Regions from separate parts of the Vallitalea okinawensis genome, predicted to be linked through region 1. Evidence: a T-box and tRNA genes for the amino acid it is inferred to sense, from the RefSeq annotation. Region 1 holds a T-box; the other holds one or more tRNA genes.
The links. A T-box is a leader RNA that pairs with one kind of tRNA and senses whether it is charged. The one in region 1 lies ahead of tyrS (tyrosine--tRNA ligase), so its partner is inferred to be a tRNA-Tyr.

Region 1 (4,442 bases):
GATGAAGATGCTGTTTGATTAGCAGTAGCAAATAACTCTTCCGCAGATGCAGCTAATTGACCTGATGTTTGCTGGATATCATTAATCAATTCTGATGTATTAGACATCATTTGTCCAAATGAATTAGCTAGGTCTCCAATTTCATCTTTTCTATTGCAAAATTTCTCAGGTAATACCCCTGTTAAGTCACCTTCTGCAATTTGATGAGCATATTTTGTTATGGATTCGATAGGTTGTGTTACACCTTGAATTGTCATGTAGACTACAGTTAAAATAATAAACAATCCCACAAAACTGATAATTACAAGTCTCACAGTACTATTAATAAGCCCTTGATAAATTTCGTCTGTTGGAACTAGTGTTCCGTAAACCCAGACTACATCAGCTTGTCCTAACTCTAGAGGAATGTAAGTTACCAACGCTTCTTCCCCCAAATAATCCACATATACTGTATCGACAATCGGTTCAACTTGACGTATGACTTCATCAACTAGATTCTTATTCTCGACTACTTCTTGAAATACGTAAGCTTCGTTCGGATGAGCAACAACAGTATCGTCATGAGATATTATGGTTCCATAACCACTTTCATAAAATTGAGTATTAGCATTCATCTCAGCCAAGTAGTCAATAGCTATATCCACTCCTGCCACCCCTAATACTTCTCCATCCAGTACAATCGGCATAGCAAGAACAACCATGGTGATATCCTGACCACCTACATTATAGACAATCGGCTCTGATATGTATTCTTCTCCAGTATTATAAGGAATCAAATAGTAATCGTCAGACGTGTATCCAACAGCAGGCTCCAAGGTAATCTCTCCTCCACCACGTGACCACACAGGAACGAATCGCCCAGTAGCATCATGCCCCTGGGCATTAACGTATTCCTTATCTCTACCATCAAACGCGTCTTTTTCCCATACAACCCAAACATCAATAAATCCAGGGTTTTCTGCTAAAATATTCTTCATAATTGCATTTGCTTGTTCACGGTCCGCTACTCCCGTTTCAACCATACCCTCAAAGGTATCTGCAATTGTATTTGTTACTATGAGACCTGATTCAAAAAAACTATGAAAGATTTCTTCAGACTTTTCTGATGATTCCATGATAAGCGATTTCGCTTGCTGTGTAGCTTGGTCATAGCCTGACATAATATTGATTCCTACAATCAGGCTAAAAATGAGAGATGTTAGACCAAGTATTGTAATAATCATGCGCATCTTTAGTTTCATATATTTTCCCCCTATGGAATGTATTATAATTGAATTATACCAAATAATAACACAAACTACAAGATATATATTATTGTTTAATATAAATTATTATTTAATAATAGTCTATGAGGTTCTAAAGATGCTTTTCTTGTGAAGACTTAAGTTCATTCCTGATCTAGTATTAACTCTGCGAATTTTCGCTTACCAACTTGAATAATGTCTTTATTATTAAAAATAGCAAATGCTATATCCTCAATTTTTTCGCCGTTAATTCTAACACCACCCTGAAGGATTAATCGCCTAGCTTCACTCTTTGATTGAGCAAATTTACCTTGTACTAAAATGTCTATGAGATTCCCTTCACCAACAACTAATTCTTGTATAGAGTCTGGAAGTTTATTATCTCTGAATACAGTTATAAACTCTTCTTTTGCCTTTCTACCAGCCTCTTTCCCATGGTATAGACTTACTATTTCTTCCCCTAAAGTCATCTTTGCTTCCATAGGGTTCAGTTCTCCATTATCCATAGCTGATCCCATTTTTTTAATATCTCTTGGATGCCAATCCGTTACTAGTTCAAAGTATCTAATAATCATCTGATCCTGAATGGACATGATTTTTCCAAACATATCACTAGGCTTCTCATCGATACCAATGTAATTACCTTTACTTTTGCTCATCTTCATCTTACCATCAGTACCTTCTAGAATTGGCATAAAAATAGCTACTTGCCTCTCTAGGTCAAACTCCTTTTGTAGAGTACGCCCCATCAGTATATTAAAGGTCTGATCAGTCCCTCCAATTTCAATATCAGCCTTAATACTGATAGAATCAAAACCTTGCATTAAAGGGTAGAAAAATTCATGTATACCTATTGTTTGCCCATTCTTAAATCGGTTCTTAAAATCCTCTCTTTCTAACATTCGCGCTACTGAGTATTTTGATGCCAATTGAAGAACATCTTCAAAAGATAGCTTTTCTAACCATTCACTATTAAATTTGACTTCTGTTAGATCTGGATCCAAAATCTTGAATATTTGATCTGTATAAGTTTTCGCATTAAGCATGACTTCTTCCTTTGTTAAAGCTGGTCTACTAGTATCTCTTCCTGTTGGATCGCCAATTCTTCCTGTCATATCACCGATGATAATAACTACTTGATGTCCTAAATCTTGAAATTGTTTTATCTTTCTTAAAACAACGGTATGACCAAGATGAATATCTGGAGCAGTAGGATCTAATCCCAGTTTGATGGTGAGTTTTCTACCTAGTTCTAATTTCTTCTTTAATTCTTCTAAGTTAATGATTTCAGCTACACCTTTGGTTAATAATGTACATTGCTCTTGAATTGATAACATCTTTATTCCTCCTTTTATTTTGGCAAGATTAATGGAATAACCAAGAAAGTGACTATCTTCACATTTCAAGGTGCAGGAAAGTAGGATTCCTTGCGAGCAAAATGCGGACTTTCCTCCACTAAAAAAACAGTCCACCTCCTCGATTACCGAGGACGTGAACTGTTCACGTGGTACCACCCCTATTTATTAATACTTCACAGCATCAATCTCTTCAAGTACGGCATAAAACTATGCGAATACTCTAGCATGATAACGGATGCAACCGACAACCTCTACTCCCAAATGGTTTTGAAGCGTAGCTCAAAGGGGTATTCAAAATAATTTTCTTCGCTCCATCTCACCAAAAGGAGCTCTCTGTAGAAGAAAGGTTCATTTCTACTCTTCCTTATCTCTGCCTTTAAAAATGTTATTAGTATAGTATTATATGCAAATTTGAGAAAAAGTCAATAGTAAATAGCAAAAATTTATAATCTTAACCTATCAATAATAGAGTCAAGTATAGATGGAGATCTATTGCGCTGGCTAGAAAGATGACCATGTCTTAGTAAAAAATTAATAATCTACCTTGTCAGAGATCAATTATTCGTCTATGATAGTAGGAGAAAAAGGAAAGTTTGGAGTTAGCTATGAAAGAAAATTTGATTAATTATTGTAGACAGTTAGATATAAATCAAGTGGGAATAACCGATATAGGTCCTTATAATGATCTAAAAACACTGTTACTTAATAGATATCATTTAAATACAGGATTTGAAGAAAACGATATTGTGAAAAGGATTGATCCAAAATTGATTATGGAAGATGCTAGGTCCATTATTGTCTGTTTATTTCCCTATTATGTTGGTGTCCATGAAGGTAATTTATCGAACTATACTTATGGGCGAGATTATCATCTTATCACTAGAAATTTATTGACGAACATAGGGGACTATCTTAGTTCACAGCTTGATAACTTTAATTATCAAGTATTTGCTGATACGGGTCCTCTTGTTGACCGCTACTTAGCTTATAAAGCTGGATTGGGCTTTTATGGGATTAACAGTCATTTAATAAATGATCAATATGGATCTTATTTCTTTATTGGCTACATCGTTAATAATCATCCTTTTGAAGTTGACAAACCTCTAGATAAAAGATGTTATGGATGTAAATCATGTGTAAAAGCGTGTCCTGGGCAGATTATTTTGGACAACTATGATATTGATGGGAGAGGTTGCCGTTCTTTTCTCACCCAAAAGAAAGAACTTCTGACAGAATCAGAAATAGAGGTTATTAAAAAGGACAGCATTATTTTTGGATGTGATGTCTGTCAAAGGGTATGCCCACATAATAAAGATCTTACACCTACTCCTTTAAAAGCTTTTAAGGAAGATTTAATTTTCAAATTAGAGAAAAATGATATTGAGACTCTCAGCAATAAAGCCTTCAAAAGAACCTATGGTCATCGAGCCTTCAGTTGGCGTGGTAAGAAACTATTACTTAGAAACATGGACTTAATCAATGAACAAGAAAAGTGATTAACGATAAGTTTAGACTTTCCTACATTAAAATAAAAGGAGAATTCTATGATAAGCATTGCACCTATGGTTGATCGAACGGATCGTTACTTTCGTTATTTTTGCCGACTTATTTCAAAGGAAGTACTTCTGTATACAGAGATGATTACTGCACCAGCCATCATTCATGGCGATATAGAACATTTATTAGCTTTTGATGCCTTTGAGGGTCCTGTGGCTCTCCAAATTGCTGGAACTAATGTTGAAGAGATCTTCAAAGCAACGAAAATTGCTGAGGCTTTTCCTTATACAGAAGTTAACTTAAACGTAGGGTGCCCATCAGATAGAGTATCAGGTAATTACAT
Region 2 (4,442 bases), on a different contig from region 1:
TTGACATTGCTCTTGGTGACTCTCTTGAAAACGTAGAAGATCATCTTGGACAAGCACCTTTTGTTTATGGCAATTACTTAAGAATTTATAAGTATAAAGATTTATATTTAGGTATCATTGGTGAGGAACAAGTTGATTACGTAATGGCCTGTACCTTACCTAACAACTATGAAGAAGATATTTTTACGAAATTATTAACTGAAATGTATAATACGTCACTGGAGAATTACGAAGACTTCCAATACTACTATGCTTATCATGAACTATTTAAAGAATACAGCGGTATTGAGATGGAGTTGAAAGAAAACTTAGCTGCATTCACAGTTTTTGATAACTATAGAGGAGAAAGGGAGAATCTTCAAAGCGATAATGCTACTATTCAAATCAGCTACAGTGATAAGAATAAGATAGCAGATGCTATGAATCATCTGATTCTAGAGTGGAAAACAGATGATACTACAATCCCCAATCACTACGGAATTTTGAATGATCACCTAACTTATTGCATCGAAGAAGAGAGTGGCAAAATATATATTTTTGATAGTAATACTAGTAATAGAATCGACCTGTTAGAGCAAGTTGGTTATAAAGGAACTGTTAGGAAAGAAATAGAAGTAGGTAACAATGTTATTCTTCTAAAAGATAAAAAGAACACTCCTATTTATGTATATTGTCGAGAAGACAAAGATGGGAAACTATCATTTACTTTAGACCCCATTAATAGGATTAATACAAATAATGACTCATATTTAATAGAGAGCAAGATGGATGGAACAGATTTCGAATGGATGAAAATATATAAAGGATCTAAGGCTAGTCAAGAACTATTATTTCAATGGAATAGAGATGAATCTTCAGGTATATCAATCAATATTCCCTCATATGATAATCCATTTAAGATGATTGTTGATATAGGCGATTATGACAAGGATGGAGAAGATGAGATTTACATTAATGATAACTATATCTTTATCCTACATAATGAAGAATATCAGCTAGCTATTGAAGACTATTTTACTTATGAATATGAAGATGTTGATGGAGATGGGGTTCTTGAATTACATACGCCGACTATTAGAACATACACGAGTGAACCTTATATGGAGTTAAATCAAGTCAATGTTTTAACCCTTGGGCAATATACTTATTCTTATGATTTAACATGGAAAAAATACGAGAATAAGTTAGAAGAGTCACAAAAAATATTCCAGCAAAATCCATCACCGCTTAATTTTCTTAGGTTACTTAATAGTTATGCTACTTTGGGAATGAAAGATGAAATAGAGGAACTTATTGAGGTCAATGAAGCGTTAGTTAACAATACAGAATTCTATTATGAACTTTTTTACAGTTCATCAGTTAATCCTGAGTATTTTGATGATTATTTTGGCTATGTATTAAGCAGTGCATATGTTCATCAATCTGAATGGCAAAGGTTAAGAGAATATTATACAGAGACTGTGATTACTTTTGGAGATAGGAACTATAATTTAAAAGATGCTTTTGTAGAAGAACAATTAACACAACTTACTGAGGATGAACTTAATATACTGAAAAATGCAATCTTTGCTCAATATGGGTATCGATTTAATAGTAAAAAGTATCAGGATTACTTTATTGATATCCCATGGTATGAGCCTAAATATGATGATGTTGAAACAATGATGACAGATATTGATCAACACAATATAGATTTGATATTAAGTATGTTATAGACGATACTGATGATTAGTCCACAATAGGTATTGGATTTATTATTAAAGGGAAAGCTTCTAATGGTAGAAGTTTTCCTATTATAATATTTCTATAAGGGCTTAATATTATAGATATATTATAGTAAATTGATTGAATATATTTACAAGTAAAATTATATTATTTTATGTTGACAATGCAAATGCCTTATGATATTATATCATAGTCGCCATTATGGAACGACATTTTTAGACTAATGAGTGATATAATTTCTTTTGTGCGCATAGCTCAGCTGGATAGAGCGTCTGACTACGGATCAGAAGGCCGAGGGTTCGAATCCTTCTGCGCACGCCATTTTTTTGCCTAATATTCAATTACTTTAATAAAAGTCTATTAGGGCGCATAGCTCAGCTGGGAGAGCACCTGCCTTACAAGCAGGGGGTCACAGGTTCGAGCCCTGTTGCGCCCATTTATTATCCACAAAAATAATATTAACTTCAAATCCCGCATATCCTTGATATTAGGGAAGATGTTTGTAAGAACGCTTAGTCAATGTGAAACACCTGTGGATAACATTACTAAAATTGAATATGGAGGAATTCCCGAGTGGCCAAAGGGGGCAGACTGTAAATCTGTTGGCAACGCCTTCGAAGGTTCGAATCCTTCTTCCTCCACCATTATGCGTGAGTGGCTCAGTGGTAGAGCATCGCCTTGCCAAGGCGAGGGTCGCGGGTTCGAATCCCGTCTCGCGCTTATAAAAAACCGACTAAAATTAGTCGGTTTCTTTCTTTTCAAAATATTGCATATACATTTCATCTGGGTGGTAATATTATTTTAATATCTATTCATACCAAATATCCGGTATTTGATCTTTTTCTGCCTCTAATAATTCTTCTATGATTTTCTCTATATCAGAAATGGAGCAAGCTAAAGGATCAGTCAGCATAGCACGTTTTAATAAGTCACGACTTCCTTTTACAACAGCTTCAGCTGTTAATTCATGAGTATCTAAAACGAGTTCCTCCATACCCTTTATACCGCGAGGCATTTCCCCAACCTGTACAGGATAAATACCATCTAAAGTGGGTTCACAAAGTAATTCTAAGAAGGCGTCATCATTCATATTGGTTACCGCACCATTGTTATAGGTATTAATATAGAACTTCTTCCCTAGGTTACCCACCATATTCTCGATAATATCTGTTGCATGGTCAGGTCCAAATGTAGTCATGTACTCTTCAATAGGGGTTTTACCTGAAATAAAATCATCAACTTGATCCCACATGGCTTCATGGCGTTTATATCTGGCTTCAGTTTCCCAGAGAGTAAGAGGAGGGATTGTTTGTTCAAGTACTTGTCGACCTTGCCAGAATCGTACATATTCCTTGGTATGACCAACACATACAGGAACATATCCAAAAGCTTTATAAAGTTCATAGCCAATACTATCATTAAACTTACCCTTTGCTCCTACATCACCACCATCTGTTTCTTTAGCTGCATTAATACGTAAATATTCAGCAATATTTTTCATAACGTCTTTTCCTTGATACTCAGCCTTGATGCACCATGTAAAGTGATTAACGCCAGCAATTCTAAAATCAAAATCTTTTGCAATTGTATCACTATAATCCTCTTCAGAATTAATGATTCCTGCTCGCACAGCGTAACGACGTTTGATATGAGGCATATGTAAACCATCACAAAGGGCAAAACTCTTTAAGTTCGGAGCAAATCGTTTGAGAGCCATGCCATGTACAGCTGTAGGATTGATATAGTTAATAACCCAAGCTTCAGGACATAGTTCTTCAATATCCTTTGTATACGCCATGATGACAGGTAACTCACGCATAGCTCTAAATATACCACCTGGACCAATGGTGTCACCGGAACACATACGGATACCATGCTTCTCAGAGATTTCGCAGTCTATACCTCTATAATATACAGATTTTTCAGCGAAACTTAAGACGACAAAGTCGGCACCTGGTAGCACATCCCTTGCTTTTACACTACTTTCAATTGTTACGTTAACTCCTTCACATTCAACAACCATCTGAGCTAGCTTAGTCATCTTATTAAGGCGTTCTTCATCTGTATCCACTAATGCTAAAGTACCATTATTTAAATATTCTGAATGTACCATTTGCCAGATTGCTTGGCGACCAAAGAATAAGCTTCCTGCACCAATAAGTACTATCTTTGGGTTAGTAATTGTTTTAGTCATGAAATAACCTCCTAATTTGAATATAGTATTATTATAAAACACTAGAATAATATATAAATGCTTAACATTCTTATTGTGATGTCAAATAGTTTGATTTTTTATAGAGTTTAATGATACAATTATCAAGAGGTGATTTGATGCAAAACACAGATATTTTTAATAGATTATCAGATAACATTGATATTAAGGTGAAAACACATATAATTTGTCATAGAAATGACTGGTACGAAAGCGGCAGTAGAGTTCAGTATGATTTGTGGATCATGCTTGAAGGATCAGCAATTGTAAAAATGAATAGAGAAGAATATTTTGTTCAGGCTGGTGAGATGTTCTTGTTTTATCCTGATGTACAATATGAAGCTTACACAACAGAAAAGGAGTGTACATTTTTATATAGTCACTTTGATTTCAGAATTGGTAATAATGGTAGAATTTTAGATGAATTTAATTTTGATGGACACTTACAGCATCAGCCTATGTATGCAGAAGAGAAAACTAAATTTATAGATAACTTCAGTGATTA

Region 2: it has a tRNA-Tyr gene. The T-box ahead of tyrS (tyrosine--tRNA ligase) is inferred to sense a tRNA for this amino acid. The anticodon was not compared.

Annotation. Positions count from the first base shown of each region.
Region 1 is NZ_PQDH01000002.1:260,498-264,939, forward strand. It holds gene C1Y58_RS06340 (methyl-accepting chemotaxis protein) at 1-1,241, opposite strand, end outside; gene tyrS (tyrosine--tRNA ligase) at 1,388-2,581, opposite strand; T-box leader at 2,727-2,982, opposite strand; gene queG (tRNA epoxyqueuosine(34) reductase QueG) at 3,208-4,098, shown strand; gene dusA (tRNA dihydrouridine(20/20a) synthase DusA) at 4,147-4,442, shown strand, end outside.
Region 2 is NZ_PQDH01000025.1:41,689-46,130, reverse strand. It holds gene C1Y58_RS24910 (YARHG domain-containing protein) at 1-1,715, shown strand, start outside; tRNA gene C1Y58_RS24905 (tRNA-Arg) at 1,970-2,046, shown strand; tRNA gene C1Y58_RS24900 (tRNA-Val) at 2,089-2,161, shown strand; tRNA gene C1Y58_RS24895 (tRNA-Tyr) at 2,285-2,369, shown strand; tRNA gene C1Y58_RS24890 (tRNA-Gly) at 2,374-2,445, shown strand; gene C1Y58_RS24885 (family 4 glycosyl hydrolase) at 2,534-3,919, opposite strand; gene C1Y58_RS24880 (AraC family transcriptional regulator) at 4,057-4,442, shown strand, end outside.